3 linked regions of the Rhodopseudomonas palustris genome follow. The main gene of each other region encodes a partner of the protein of the gene in region 2 in a complex. Links are inferred from orthologs where the notes say so. Each region holds a gene or a part of one and is shown on either strand. Other genes may lie near its edges.

What was found.
Region 1: secY (region 2) and secG share a complex: the UniProt entries of both Escherichia coli proteins name them as parts of the sec protein translocase complex. The link is inferred for Rhodopseudomonas palustris from one-to-one orthologs.
Region 3: the proteins of secY (region 2) and secA are in contact, whole or in part, in a crystal structure (PDB 3DIN), measured with the Thermotoga maritima proteins. The link is inferred for Rhodopseudomonas palustris from one-to-one orthologs. Residues at the interface, in WP_004081795.1 of Thermotoga maritima: Glu108, Gly109, Glu110, Glu111, Ala236, Glu237, Arg238, Arg239, Ile240, Thr241, Ile242, Gln243, Tyr244, Ala245, Arg246, Arg247, Val248, Thr249, Gly250, Arg251, Arg252, Val253, Tyr254, Gly256, Ala257, Ser258, Thr259, Tyr260, Leu261, Pro262; in WP_004082002.1 of Thermotoga maritima: Glu261, Ala262, Arg263, Lys300, Ala301, Arg302, Thr303, Ile304, Ile305, Leu323, Tyr324, Asp325, Pro326, Val329, Ser330, Tyr333, Ile336, Lys340, Phe345, Val349, Glu363, Phe364, Tyr374, Ser375, Gly376, Gly377, Glu393, Ile395, Thr482, Ser483.

What each region holds. Positions count from the first base shown.
Region 1 is NZ_CP019966.1:3,178,772-3,183,149, reverse strand. What follows is about bases 1,063-3,768. They hold secG (preprotein translocase subunit SecG), read left to right. Parts: upstream 1,063-2,066; coding sequence 2,067-2,471; downstream 2,472-3,768. Other genes in these bases: RPPS3_RS14860 (CTP synthase), read left to right, coding at 2,639-3,768; tpiA (triose-phosphate isomerase), read left to right, coding at 1,115-1,891. In the rest of the region: RPPS3_RS14875 (SurA N-terminal domain-containing protein), read right to left, coding at 1-857; more of RPPS3_RS14860, read left to right, coding at 3,769-4,270; RPPS3_RS14855 (CHAT domain-containing protein), read right to left, coding at 4,284-4,378. UniProt on the Escherichia coli protein: Subunit of the protein translocation channel SecYEG. Overexpression of some hybrid proteins has been thought to jam the protein secretion apparatus resulting in cell death; while this may be true it also results in FtsH-mediated degradation of SecY.
Region 2 is NZ_CP019966.1:3,568,113-3,572,604, forward strand. What follows is about bases 822-3,641. They hold secY (preprotein translocase subunit SecY), read right to left. Parts: upstream 2,988-3,641; coding sequence 1,656-2,987; downstream 822-1,655. Other genes in these bases: RPPS3_RS16620 (adenylate kinase), read right to left, coding at 822-1,659; rplO (50S ribosomal protein L15), read right to left, coding at 3,140-3,625; rpmD (50S ribosomal protein L30), read right to left, coding at 3,638-3,641. In the rest of the region: rpsM (30S ribosomal protein S13), read right to left, coding at 1-331; more of RPPS3_RS16620, read right to left, coding at 520-821; more of rpmD, read right to left, coding at 3,642-3,832; rpsE (30S ribosomal protein S5), read right to left, coding at 3,891-4,466. UniProt on the Escherichia coli protein: The central subunit of the protein translocation channel SecYEG. Consists of two halves formed by TMs 1-5 and 6-10.
Region 3 is NZ_CP019966.1:563,198-568,263, forward strand. What follows is about bases 862-4,255. They hold secA (preprotein translocase subunit SecA), read right to left. Parts: upstream 3,903-4,255; coding sequence 1,062-3,902; downstream 862-1,061. Other genes in these bases: RPPS3_RS02660 (peptidylprolyl isomerase), read left to right, coding at 4,245-4,255. In the rest of the region: RPPS3_RS02650 (L,D-transpeptidase family protein), read left to right, coding at 1-810; more of RPPS3_RS02660, read left to right, coding at 4,256-5,066. UniProt on the Escherichia coli protein: Required for protein export, interacts with the SecYEG preprotein conducting channel.

The sequences.
Region 1 (4,378 bases), 390 kb from region 2 along the record:
GCCTCTTCGACGTTCGGAAACACGATCTGCAGAATCTGGCGCTTCTCCGGAGTCGACAGCTTGTCCTTGCGCTGCTCGAACAGCTTCTGCGCGTCGGCGTCCGACACCTCGGCCCACTTCGCGATCGATTCCGGCGTCACCACCAGGAACGAGATCTTGCGATACTCGGGGGCGCGGAACTGCGCCTTGTGCGAGTCGTAGAACGCGGTGAGGTCGGCGGGCGAGGGCGCCGGGATGGTGCCGGCCTGCGCATCGGTCAGCTTCAAATAGTCGATGGCGCGCTCTTCATTCTGAAACTGGCTCAGCGCCTGCATCAGCGTCTTCGGCGGCTCGAGGCCGGCGGTGAGGCTGCCGGCGATCTGGCGGCGGAGCGCGACGCGGCGCTGCTCGGCCAGATAGCGCTGCTCGGTGAAGCCGAACTGGCGGATCAGCTGCTGGAAGCGGTTGGCATCGAACTGGCCGTTGGCGCCCTTGAAGTTCGGATCCTCCAGGATCGACTTCATGGTGTCGGCGTCGGACTGGCCGAGGCCGAGCCGTCGCGCGTCTTCGTCGAGCGCGGCTTCGGCGATGGTCTGCTGCAGCACCTGGCGATCGATTCCGATCGCGCGCGCCTGATCTGGGGTCAGCGGCCGGCCGAACTGGCGGCCGATCTGCTGCAGACGGTCATTGTAGGTCTGGCGGAATTGCTCGGTGGAGATTTCGGTGCTGCCGATCTTGGCGAGCGTCGACCGGCCGAATCCGCGGAATACGTCGGCAATACCCCAAACTCCGAAGCTGACGATCAGGACGCCCATCACGATCGTCATGATGGTCTTGCCAATCCAGTTGGATGAGGCTTTGCGCATTCCTCGGAGCATGGAGTCACTTTTTGTCAGGAGGGAACCGGCCGCGCTGGGTCAGCGCGGGGGGCAAACTAGCGTCGCCGGCTTGAAAATCCATCATAAAGTGCCGTCTGGGGCGTCGCAACCGCAGCCAATGTCGCGGTCGGTGCAGATGCCATCCCGTTGCAGCGGCCAATGCTGCGGATCGCCGCAGCGCTCGCGTTCACGTCTCCTTGAGTCTCGCAATCGGCTCTGCTAGCGGAACGGTTCAACCCTTTATTGCGAGAGTGCTCATGCCGGTCCCCGCCGTTCGTCCTCTGATTGCTGGAAACTGGAAGATGAACGGCCTGAAGGATTCGGTGGCCGAGCTCGATGCGATGCTGAAAGGCGCCGCCGAGCTGCCGCAGGGCATCGATCTGTTGGTCTGCCCGCCGGCGACGCTGGTCGCGAGCTTCGCCGCGCGAGTCGCGGAAGCGCACGCCGGCAAGGCGCTGCCGTTCTCGATCGGCGGCCAGGATTGCCACGCCAATGCGTCGGGGGCCCACACCGGCGACATCGCCGCCGAGATGCTGGCCGATGCCGGCGCGGCTGCGATCATCGTCGGCCATTCCGAGCGCCGCGCCGATCATGCCGAAAACGACGCGATCGTCCGCGCCAAGGCGCAGGCGGTGTGGCGCGCCGGGCTGGTGGCGATCGTCTGCGTCGGCGAGACTCAGGGCGAGCGCGACGCCGGCCACACCCTCGATGTGGTCGCCGGCATGCTGGCCGGCTCGCTGCCGGATGGCGCGACCGCGGCGAATCTGGTGGTGGCCTATGAGCCGGTCTGGGCGATCGGCACCGGCCGCACCCCGACAGCGGCCGATGTCGAGGAAGTTCATGGCTTTATCCGCAAGACTTTGAGCGATCGGTTCGGTGCGGCGGGCGAGACCATGCGGATCCTGTATGGCGGCTCGGTGAAGCCCTCGAACGCCCGCGAATTGCTGGCGGTGCCGCATGTCAACGGCGCGCTGATCGGCGGCGCCAGCCTGAAGGCGTCCGATTTCCTTGCGATTGCGGCGGGCTGCCCCTAACTAAACCGCGCCAAGCGGTATTCCTGCGGCGTTTCCCGCGCGGCGCGGGGGTGACAAATCCCCGCGCGATCGTGTAGACACCGCGCGACTTCATTTATCCCGCAAGCCTGTCGAGCAGCCGCCCGCCGGCGCCTATCGGCCATTCGGCGGCGTTGGCTTGCGATGGAAGGGTACGATGCAGACTGTCATTATCGTCATTCACCTGATGTTCGTGCTGGGCCTGATCGGCGTGGTGCTTCTGCAGAAGTCCGAAGGCGGTGGCCTGGGCGTCGGCGGTGGTGGCGGTTTCATGTCGAGTCGCGGCACCGCCAACCTGCTGACCCGCACCACCGCGATTCTCGCGGCCGGGTTCTTCGCCACCAGCCTGCTGCTCACCTGGCTGGCGAGCTACAACCGTAAGCCGACGACGATCCTGCCGACCGCCGCGCCGATTCAGCAGCAGGCCCCGGGACAGCCGGCGCCGCCGCTGTCGCAGGGCGGTGGTCTGCTCGACACGCTGAAGCAGACCGATCAGCAGCAGAACCAGCAGCCGGCGGCACCGGCCGCGCCTGCGGCACCGACCCCGCCGCAGTCGCAGTAAGCATTGCCGATATGCGCTGACGGGGCCTCGCATCTGGTCTGAGGCCCCTTTAGCAATCGTCTGAAATAGCTGAGTTTTCAGCGTCACCCACAGGCATTCGTCAAACTGCCCGAGGGGTTGCGAATCGCTTTGGCGAATCGGACCGGCGGCATTAAAGGTAAAGTCCCATGGCGCGGTATATCTTCATCACCGGCGGCGTGGTCTCCTCGCTCGGCAAGGGTCTGGCATCAGCGGCACTCGGTGCGCTGCTGCAGGCGCGTGGCTACAAAGTCCGCCTTCGCAAGCTCGATCCCTATCTCAACCTCGATCCCGGAACGATGTCGCCGTATCAGCACGGCGAAGTGTTCGTGACTGACGACGGCGCCGAGACCGACCTCGATCTCGGCCACTATGAACGCTTCACCGGGCGGCCTGCGACCAAGCAGGACAACATCACCACCGGCCGGATCTACCAGGACATCCTGACCAAGGAACGCCGCGGCGACTATCTCGGCGCCACCATCCAGGTGGTCCCGCACGTCACCAACGCGATCAAGGAATTCATCGTTAGCGACAATGACGGTTACGACTTCGTGCTGGTCGAGATCGGCGGCACCGTCGGCGACATCGAGGGCCTGCCGTTCTTCGAGGCGATCCGCCAGATCAAGAACGATCTGCCGCGCGGCGACGTGATCTACATCCACCTGACGCTGCTGCCCTATATCCCGAGCGCCGGCGAACTGAAGACCAAGCCGACCCAGCATTCGGTCAAGGAACTGCGCTCGATCGGCATCCAGCCGGACATCCTGCTGTGCCGCACCGACCGCGAGATTCCCAAGGAAGAGCGGCGCAAGCTCGGTCTGTTCTGCAACGTCCGGGAAAGCGCGGTGATCGAGGCGCGCGACGTCGACAACATCTACGCGGTGCCGGAGGCGTATCACGCCGCCGGACTCGACGATGAAGTGCTGGCGGCGTTTGCGATCGCCGCCAAGGAGCCGCCGCAGCTGGCGCGCTGGCACGAAATCAACGAGCGCATCCGCAATCCCGAAGGCGCGGTGACGATCGCCATCGTCGGCAAGTACACCGGGATGAAGGACGCCTATAAGTCGCTGATCGAGGCGCTCAGCCACGGCGGCATCGCCAACAAGGTCCAGGTCAAGCTCGACTGGATCGAGAGCGAGGTGTTCGAGAACGAGGACCCGGCGCCGTTCCTCGAGCACGTCAACGGCATCCTGGTGCCCGGCGGCTTCGGTCAGCGCGGCGCCGAGGGCAAGATCGAGGCGGCACGGTTCGCGCGCGAGCGCAACGTGCCGTATTTCGGCATCTGCTTCGGCATGCAGATGGCGGTGATCGAAGCGGCGCGGAATCTCGCCGGCATCGAACAGGCCAACTCGACCGAATTCGGCCCGACGCCGGAGCCGCTAGTCGGCCTGATGACCGAATGGGTGCGCGGCAACGAGCTGGAGAAGCGTAACCAGGCTGGCGATCTCGGCGGCACGATGCGGCTCGGCGCCTATCCGGCGTCGCTCAAGCGCGGCAGCCGGGTCAGCCAAGTCTATGGCGGCGCCACCGAGATCTCGGAGCGCCATCGTCACCGCTACGAGGTCAACACCGCCTATAAGGACCGGCTCGAACAGCACGGCCTGAAGTTCTCCGGCATGTCGCCGGACGGCGTGCTGCCGGAGATCGTCGAATACGAGGATCACCCCTGGTTCATCGGCGTCCAGTTCCACCCCGAACTGAAGTCGCGTCCGTTCGACCCGCACCCGCTGTTCGCCTCGTTCGTCCAAGCGGCGCTGGTGCAGAGCCGGCTGGTGTAAGGCGGTTCGCCAGTTAGTTCTCGAACAGCACGAACGCCGCCCAGACCGACGGGTCTTCGGCGGCTTTGATCTTGCCGTGGATCGCCTCGATGCGGACTTTGCGTAGCG
Region 2 (4,492 bases):
TGCGGGTACGGGCGTTGGTGTGGGTGCGCTGACCGCGCACCGGCAAGCCGCGACGATGACGCAGGCCGCGATAGCAGCCGAGGTCCATCAGACGCTTGATGTTCATGCCGGTCTCACGGCGAAGGTCACCCTCGACCAGATAGTCGCGGTCGATCACTTCGCGGATCTGCAGCACCTCGGCGTCGCTGAGCTGATTGACGCGACGATCGAGCGGGATCTTCACCTTCTCCAGGATGTCGGCCGCGTTCTTTTGGCCGATGCCATGGATGTACTGAAGCGCGATCAGCACGCGCTTGTTGGTCGGGATATTCACGCCGGCTATACGGGCCACAGACTTCTCTCCTGTCACCGACCGTAACGGGCCGGTCAATTCCTTGCTAACTCGGGCTGGCGTTCACAAACGCGAACACGACGCCGACCCCTCGCTCAGTTTTGGGGCCCGGCATCGTCTGAAACAATCCGACGGGATTTCGGGCCTTATTAAAGGATTCAGTTTCGCTTCGTCAACCGAATCCCAATTCAAGCTCGCTTCTTCGTGACCTTTTTGGCCTTCTTGTTGCCGCGCGCCGGGGCCTTGGCAACCGCCTTGGCCTTCGAGGTCGCGGCGGCCTTTTTGGTCGCCTTCTTGCCAGCCGCCTTCTTACCGGCTGCCGGTTTGGCCGCGCCCTTGGCGGCCTTCACGACTGCCTTGGCGGCCTTTTTGCCAGCCTTTGCAACGGCTTTGGCCGCCTTCTTCAGACCGGCCTTTGCAGTCTTGCCGACCGCAGCCTTGCCTGCCTTGGAAGCGGCCGGCTTGCCGGCGGCCTTCTTGGCAACGGCGGTCTTGCCTGAAGCCTTCTTGCCAACCGTCTGTTTGGCCGACGACTTCTTGGCTGAAGGCTTCTTAGCTGAAGCCTTCTTGGCCGAATCGGGCTTCGCGCCCGACTTGGCGGCGGGCTTCGCCGCAGCCTTCTTCGGAGCCTTGGCCTTGGTTGCAGCCTTGGAACCCTTGGCCTTGGTCGCAGCCTTCTTGGCGCCGGTCTTGACCGTGCGCTTGGCGCGGGAGGCCTTGGTCACCTTCTTGGCATCCGCAGCGCGGACAGCCTCGAGCACCCGGCCGATCTCGCGGGTGACTTCGTCGATCGTCATCATGCCGTCGACGGTCAGCAGCTTGCGCTTCTCGGAGTAGTAGTCGACCAGCGGCTCGGTCTGCGCCCGATAGGCGGACAGACGCTTCGCCAGCGCTTCGGCGTTGTCGTCAGCGCGCGGCTCCTCACCGCGGGCGCGCATCTCGGCGACGCGGGTTTCGACCCGGTCGAGCAGCGCGCCCTCATTGACCTTGAGCTCGACCACGGCGTCGAGATCGAAGCCCTTGTCCTTGAGCAGACGGTCGAGCGCCTCGGCCTGCGGCACGGTGCGCGGGAAACCGTCGAGGATGAAGCCCTGCGCGGCGTCGTCCTGATCGATTCGGTCGGAGATGATCCCGATCACCACCTCGTCCGGCACCAGACCGCCGGCCGCCATGATGTCCTTGGCCTTGAGGCCGATCGGCGTGCCGGCCGCGACCGCGGCGCGTAGCATGTCGCCGGTGGAGAGCTGCACGATGCCGTGCCGCTCGACCAGTCGGCCCGCCTGCGTGCCCTTGCCCGCGCCTGGCGGTCCGAGGAGGATCAGTCTCATTTCTTGCGCCCCCGCAACTTCGACTTCTTGATCAGGCCTTCATACTGGTGGGCCAGCAGATAGCCTTGCACCTGCGCCACCGTATCCATCGTCACGCTGACGACGATCAGAAGCGAAGTTCCGCCGAAATAGAACGGGACCGAGGCGTAGGAAATCATGATCTCCGGGATCAAGCAGACGATCGCCAGGTAGATCGCACCGACCACGGTGATGCGCGACAGCACGTAGTCGATGTACTCGGCGGTGCGCTCGCCCGGCCGGATGCCCGGGATGAAGCCGCCGTGCTTCTTCAGATTGTCCGCGGTCTCGGTCGGGTTGAACACGATCGCGGTATAGAAGAACGCGAAGAACACGATCATGCCGATGTAGAACAGCAAGAACAGCGGCCGGCCGTGACCGAACTGGGTCACGATCCACTGGAACCACTCCGGCCCGCTGCCGGCGTTGAAGTTCGCGATCGTGGTCGGCAGCAGCAGCAGCGACGACGCGAAGATCGGCGGAATCACGCCCGAGGTGTTGAGCTTCAGCGGCAGATGCGAGGACTGGCCCTCGAACATCTTATTGCCGACCTGGCGCTTCGGATACTGGATCAGCAGCCGGCGCTGGGCACGCTCCATGAACACGATGAAGGCGATCACGACGACGGCCATCACCAGCACGACCAGGATCAGGCCGGTCGACAGCGCGCCCTGACGGCCGAGCTCGAGCATGTTGGCGAGCGCCGACGGCAGCTCGGCGACGATGCCGGCCAGAATGATCAGCGAAATGCCGTTGCCGATGCCGCGCGAGGTGATCTGTTCACCCAGCCACATCAGGAACATGGTGCCGCCGGTCAGCGTGATAGTGGTCGACAGCCGGAAGAACATGCCCGGGTCGGACACCACATTGCCCGCGCCTTCGAGGCCGACGGCGATGCCGTAGGACTGGAACAGCGCCAGGATCACGGTGAGGTAGCGGGTGTATTGATTGAGCGTCTTACGGCCGCTCTCGCCTTCCTTCTTCAGCGCTTCGAGCTGCGGCGACACGGTGGTCAGCAGCTGCACGATGATCGATGCCGAAATGTACGGCATGATGTTGAGCGCGAAGATCGCCATGCGGTGGATGCCGCCGCCGGCGAACATATTGAACATGCCGAGGATGCCGCCAGCCTGCTGGCGGAACACCTGCTCCCACACGTTCGGATCAATTCCCGGCAGCGGGATGTACGTGCCGAAGCGGTACACCAGCAGCGCGCCGAGCGTGAACCAGATCCGCTTCTTCAGCTCTTCGGCTTTACCAAGCGCCGAGAAGTTGAGGTTTGCCGCTAGTTGTTCAGCTGCTGAGACCATATCCGGCTTTCTCCCGCGCTGCTCGTCCCGATCCGCCGCCGGATGCGGCGGTCGGGTCGGCGCCGGGCCTCAATTTGGTGCGCGCGTGTCGAAAAATCCACCGTACCGGCGAAGCCGGGCGCCCGCTTTAGCAGCGGGCGCTGACGGGGATATTACGCTGCCTCGCCTTCTTCCGCCTTCGGGGCGAGGATCTTCACCGAACCGCCGGCCTTTTCGACCGCGGCGATCGCCGACTTGGTCGCACCGTGCACTTCGATGTTCAGCTTCGCGGTGAGCTCACCGCGGCCGAGCAGACGGACGCCGTCCTTGGCGCGACGCAGAACGCCCGCCTCGACCAGCGCCGCAGCGTCGACCACCTTGCCGGCGTCGATCGCCTTGGCATCGACGGCCTCCTGGAGGCGGTCGAGATTCACTTCGGCGAATTCGAGCGCGAAGATGTTGTTGAAGCCGCGCTTCGGCAGGCGACGATGCAGCGGCATCTGACCGCCTTCGAAGCCCTTGATGCGCACGCCCGAACGCGCGGTCTGGCCCTTGCCGCCACGGCCGCCGGTCTTGCCCTTGCCCGAACCGATGCCGCGGCCGATCCGCATGCGCTTCTTGCGCGAACCGACGTTGTCGGCGATCTCGCTGAGCTTCATCGCCCTGTCTCCTTACTTCTCGTCGACGACGCGGACGAGGTGTTGCACCTTGCCGATCATGCCGCGAACTTCAGGGGTGTCCTGCAGTTCGGCGACGCGGCCGATCTTGTTCAGCTTCAGGCCGATCAGCGTCTCGCGCTGCGAGTGATGGCGCCGAATCGGGCTGCCGATCTGCTCGACCTTGATCATGTTTGCGGCCTTGGCCATCTCGTTCACTCCGATCGCGTCTTGTCAGAAGACCGCGTGATCGCCCTCGATCACGCTGTTATTCGGCCACCACTTCGGCATCGCCACCGACGCGGCGGGCCTGCAGAGTGGAAACCTTGATGTTGCGGCGCGCGGCAACCGAACGCGGCGAGTCGAGGTGCTTCAGCGCGTCGAAGGTGGCGCGAACCATGTTGTAGGGGTTCGACGAACCGACCGACTTCGCGACCACGTCGGCGATGCCGAGGGTCTCGAACACCGCACGCATCGGACCGCCGGCGATGATGCCGGTACCGGCCGGGGCGGCGCGGAGATAGACGCGGCCAGCGCCGTGACGGCCGGCAATGTCGTGATGCAGGGTGCGGCCCTCGCGCAGCGCGACGCGGGTCAGGTTGCGCTTCGCCGACTCGGTGGCCTTGCGGATCGCTTCCGGCACTTCGCGCGCCTTGCCGTGGCCAAAGCCGACCCGGCCCTTCTGATCGCCGACCACGACCAGCGCAGCGAAGCCGAAGCGCTTGCCGCCCTTCACCACCTTCGCCACACGGTTGATGTGGACGAGCTTGTCGACGAACTCGCTGTCGCGCTCCTCGCGCTCCCTGCTCCGTTCGCGTCCGCCGCGTTCGCGTTCAGCTGCCATGGTGTGTTCCAATCCTTGCGAGGCTC
Region 3 (5,066 bases), 3.0 Mb from region 2 along the record:
AACATGCCGTTCTGGAAGATGCTGAAGGAAGGCTACGACCATTTCGAAGTCACCCGGCAGGAGCCGAAGGTCGACTTCTGCGAGCATAAATACGTGTTCGATGCCGCGCCGCCGCCCGGCTCGAGCAGGCCGTTGCAGTTCAACGCCTCGGCCAAGTGTCCGACCTACGAGATTCGTCCCGACATCGCCGAGGCGGTGCGCGAGAAGGACAAGCAGGACAACATCAAGATCGCCGAGCTGGTGGCCAAGGGCACCCCGGTAGCTCGGCTGAACACCGGCATCGACGGCGGCATGAATCACGTGTTCGCCTCGAAGATTCCGGATGCCTCGACCGGCCTGTCGGAAGTGCCCGAGGACAAGTCGCTGTCGGTCGCCTCGTTCGATCGCGCGCCCGGCACCATTCCGCCGACGGTCAATCCGCCGCGTCCCTCGGATAATCTGCTGGTCGCCGCTCCGGCGGAACCGAATGCATCCGCCGCGAAGGCACGCGTCGCCTCGGCGTCGAAGGACGACATCGGCGGACTGCTCGCTGGCAGCCACAAGCCTGGCGAATCCACCGCGGCCGCCCGGCCGGCGCCGTCTGCGCCGGCTAGCACCGCGGCGCGCCACGAGCCGGCGCCGCGTCCGCAAGGCGCCGCGCCGAAGGCTGCCGAGACCAAGCAGGCCGCTGCGTCGCGGCCGCCGCTGAAGCCGAGCGTCGATGCCGAAACCACCTCGTCGGCCCCCGCCAGGCCGTCTGGCATGATCTCCGGCGGCGCGCCGGTGGTATCGTCGAACTCGTTCGACAGCCGGTTCTCGGCGTTCCGCTGAGGCGGCTCGCTCTTATTCTTCAAAGTCCATCGGCCAGTCATTCCGGGTTCGCTCGCGTCAGCGAGCGAACCCGGAATCTCGCCGGGCTGGGCACCGGCACGATTTCAATAACCTCTGGATTTCGGGTTCGCGCAGCTTTGCTGCGCGCCCCGGAATGACCGCTACGGCGGCCGACTTTCCAGACAGCAAACAGCAAAATGCCCGGCGGTGAGGCCGGGCATCGCTGAGTGTCTTGATCTGCTTTGCGGCGCTTAGGCGTAGCGGCCGTGGCAATGCTTGTACTTCTTGCCGCTTCCGCACGGGCAGTCCTCGTTGCGGCCGACCTTGCCCCAGGTCTCGGGCTTGGTCGGATCGCGGTCCGCCTTGTCGGCGATTTGCGCCGGCGCCAGCGTCACGCTGGCAAGCGCCATCTCGTCCTGGCCGGTGTCGGGGTCCATCTTGTGGACCTCCATCGGCGGCAGTTCCTGCGGCTGATCCGGCGGAATGATCTCGACGCGCATCAGCTGCGCCGTCACAGCCTCGCGCAGGTGCGAGCTCATCTCCTGGAAGAGATTGAAGGCTTCGGACTTGTACTCCTGCAAGGGATCGCGCTGGCCGTAGCCGCGCAGGCCGATCACTTGGCGCAGGTGATCGAGCATCACCAGGTGCTCGCGCCACAGATGGTCGAGGGTCTGCAGCAGGATGCTCTTCTCGGCGTAGCGCATCACGTCCGCGCCCCACTGACCGACCTTGGCGGCCATGTGCTCGTCGAACACCCGCTCCAGCCGCGTGATCAGCTCTTCGTCGGCGATGCCCTCTTCCTTGGCCCATTCGTCGACCGGAATGTCGAGGCCGACCACGCGCTCGACCTCGGCCTTCAGCCCGGCGACGTCCCACTGCTCCGCATAAGCGTGCTCGGGCACGTACTTGGCGACCAGGTCCTCGATGTAGGTGTGGCGCATATCGGCGACCGTTTCGGCCACGCTGTCTTCCTTCATCAGCTCGATGCGCTGATCGAAGATCACCTTGCGTTGGTCGTTCTGAACGTCGTCGAATTTCAGCAGGTTCTTGCGGATGTCGAAGTTGCGCGCCTCGACCTTCTGCTGCGCCTTTTCCAGCGCCTTGTTGATCCACGGATGGATGATCGCCTCGCCTTCCTTCAGGCCGAGGCGGGTCAGCATAGTGTCCAGCTTGTCGGAGCCGAAGATCCGCATCAGGTCGTCTTCCAGCGACAGGAAGAACTTCGAGCGGCCCGGGTCGCCCTGACGGCCGGAACGGCCGCGCAGCTGGTTGTCGATACGGCGGCTCTCGTGACGTTCGGAGCCGATGATGTACAGGCCGCCGGGGCGCTTGGCGGTCTTGGCCGGCTTGTTGCCCTTGGCGGGCTCGATTTCGATTTCGTCCTCGGCCTTCAGCACGATGTCGCGGAAGCGCTCGATGTCGGCCTTGATCTCGGTGATCTTCGCCGCCCGCTCGGCCTCGTCGGTGATGTGTGCGGCTTCCTGCTGAATCCGCATCTCCAGCGAACCGCCGAGCTTAATGTCGGTACCGCGGCCGGCCATGTTGGTGGCGATGGTGATCGCGCCCGGCACGCCGGCTTCGGCGACGATATAGGCTTCCTGCTCGTGGAAGCGCGCGTTCAGCACCGCGAACAGCTTCGCCGGCTTGCCGGCGCGGGCGGCGGCGTACAGCTTGTCCATCCCCTTCGGGTCGGTGAAGTCGATCTGCTTGTAGCCGTTCTTCTTCAGATATTCGGCCAGCACCTCGGACTTTTCGATCGAGGCGGTGCCGACCAGCACCGGCTGCATTCGCTTGTTGGCACGCTCGACCTCGGCGAGGATCGCGGCGTACTTCTCCTGCTGGGTGCGATACACCTCGTCGTCTTCGTCGAGACGGGCAATCGGCAGGTTGGTCGGAATCTCGACCACTTCGAGCTTGTAGATGTCGAAGAACTCGTCGGCCTCGGTGGCCGCCGTACCGGTCATGCCGGCGAGCTTGTCGTACATCCGGAAGTAATTCTGGAAGGTGATCGACGCCAGCGTCTGGTTTTCCGGCTGGACGGTGACGTGTTCCTTGGCTTCCAGCGCCTGGTGCAGGCCTTCCGAATAGCGCCGGCCCTGCATCATGCGGCCGGTGAATTCGTCGATGATCACCACCTCGTCGTTGCGGACGATGTAGTCCTTGTCGCGCTGGAATAGCGCATGGGCGCGTAGCGCCTGGTTGACGTGGTGCACCACCGAGACGTTTTCGACGTCGTACAGCGACTCGCCGCGAAGCTGGCCGGCGTCGCGCAGCAGCGTCTCGATCTTCTCCATACCGGCTTCGGTCAGCGTCACGGTGCGCTGCTTCTCGTCGACGTCGTAGTCCGACTTGTCGAGCCGCGGGATGAAGGTGTCGATGGTGTTGTAGAAGTCCGAACGGTCGTCGAGCGGACCGGAGATGATCAGCGGGGTGCGGGCTTCGTCGATCAGGATCGAGTCGACTTCGTCGACGATCGCGAAATTGTGCCCGCGCTGGACCATGTCCTCCAGCCGGTACTTCATATTGTCGCGCAGATAGTCGAAGCCGTACTCGTTGTTGGTGCCGTAGGTGATGTCGCAGGCATAGGCCGCCTGGCGCTGGGCGTCGTCGAGCCCGTGCACGATCACGCCGGTGGTCATGCCGAGGAAACCGTAGATCTGGCCCATCCAGCCGGAGTCGCGCTTGGCGAGGTAATCGTTGACGGTGACGACGTGGACGCCCTTGCCGGCGAGTGCGTTGAGGTACACGGCGAGCGTCGCGACCAGGGTTTTACCTTCGCCGGTCTTCATCTCGGCGATGTCGCCCTCGTGCAGCACCATGCCGCCGATCAGCTGAACGTCGAAGTGACGCTGACCGAGGGTGCGCTTGGCGGCTTCGCGGACGGTGGCGAACGCCGGTACCAGCAGGTCGTCGAGGGTCTTGCCGTTGGCGAGCTCGGCGCGGAATTCAGCGGTACGGGCGCGCAGCGCCTCGTCGGACAGCGCGGCCAGTTCCGGTTCGAGCGCGTTGATCGCGGCGACCCGCGTCTGGTAGCCCTTGACCCTGCGGTCGTTAGCGGAGCCGAAGAGTTTGCGGGCGAGCGCGCCGATCATGCCAGCTTCCTGTTGTTGCGGTGTGACTTCGCAGCCTTGATGCCGTTCGCTCGAGCCACTATCAACTCATCGTGACGCTCAGGCACCTATCAGGATACAGGTGCGCGCGCGAAATGATTGGTAATCCAGCAATCCGAGGGCCGGCTGCCCAGGGTGCGGTCGCGCGACGACCGCCCGACCCGAGCCTGTGGCGGCACAGATATGGCTGGGCCTGAGGGTTGTCAACGCGCCCGCCTTTCAAGGATTTCATCATTTTGACAGAGTTTTCGCGTTGCCAAGGCACCGCGATTGGGTGACTGTTCCGCCGCCCCGACACCCCGGCTTTCAAGACAAGGATTTTCCATGACACCTGCGTCCAACGCAGTCTCATCCGGCCGGCGCGCCGGCCTCATCAGCGCGGCTGTGACAGGTTGTCTCGCATTTGCGCTGCTGGCCGCGCCGGCTGCGCGCGCCCAGGATGCGAACCCCGTGCTCGCCAAGGTCAACGGCGCCGAAATCCGCCAGAGCGACGTCGACCTTGCCGAGCAGGAGCTCGGCCCGAGCCTCGCCCAGCTCGATCCCGCGACCCGGAAGGAAAACGTGCTCGCCTTCCTGATCGACATGAAGATCGTCGCCAAGGCAGCCGAGGACAAGAAGATCCAGGACAACGCGGATTTCAAGAAGCGTCTGGATTTCGCCCGTAACCGTCTGCTGATGGACGATGTGCTCGCCGCCGAAGGCAAGGCCGCGACCACCGACGAGGCGATGAAGAAGGTTTATGACGAAGCCGCCAAGCAGATCTCCGGCGAGCAGGAAGTTCACGCCCGCCACATCCTGGTCGAGACCGAGGATGAGGCCAAGGCGGTCGCCGAAGAGCTGAAGAAGGGTGCCGACTTCGCCGAGCTGGCGAAGAAGAAGTCGAAGGACCCGGGTGCGTCCGACGGCGGCGACCTCGGCTTCTTCACCAAGGACCAGATGGTGCCGGAATTCTCCGCCGCGGCGTTCGCGCTGGAGCCGGGCAAGATCTCAGATCCGATCAAGACCCAATTCGGCTGGCACATCATCAAGGTCGAAGAGAAGCGCAACCGCAAGCCGCCGAGCTTCGATCAGGTCAAGGCGCAGATCGAGCAGTACGTCACCCGCAAGGCGCAGTCGGACTACGTCAGCAAGCTGCGCCAGGCCGCC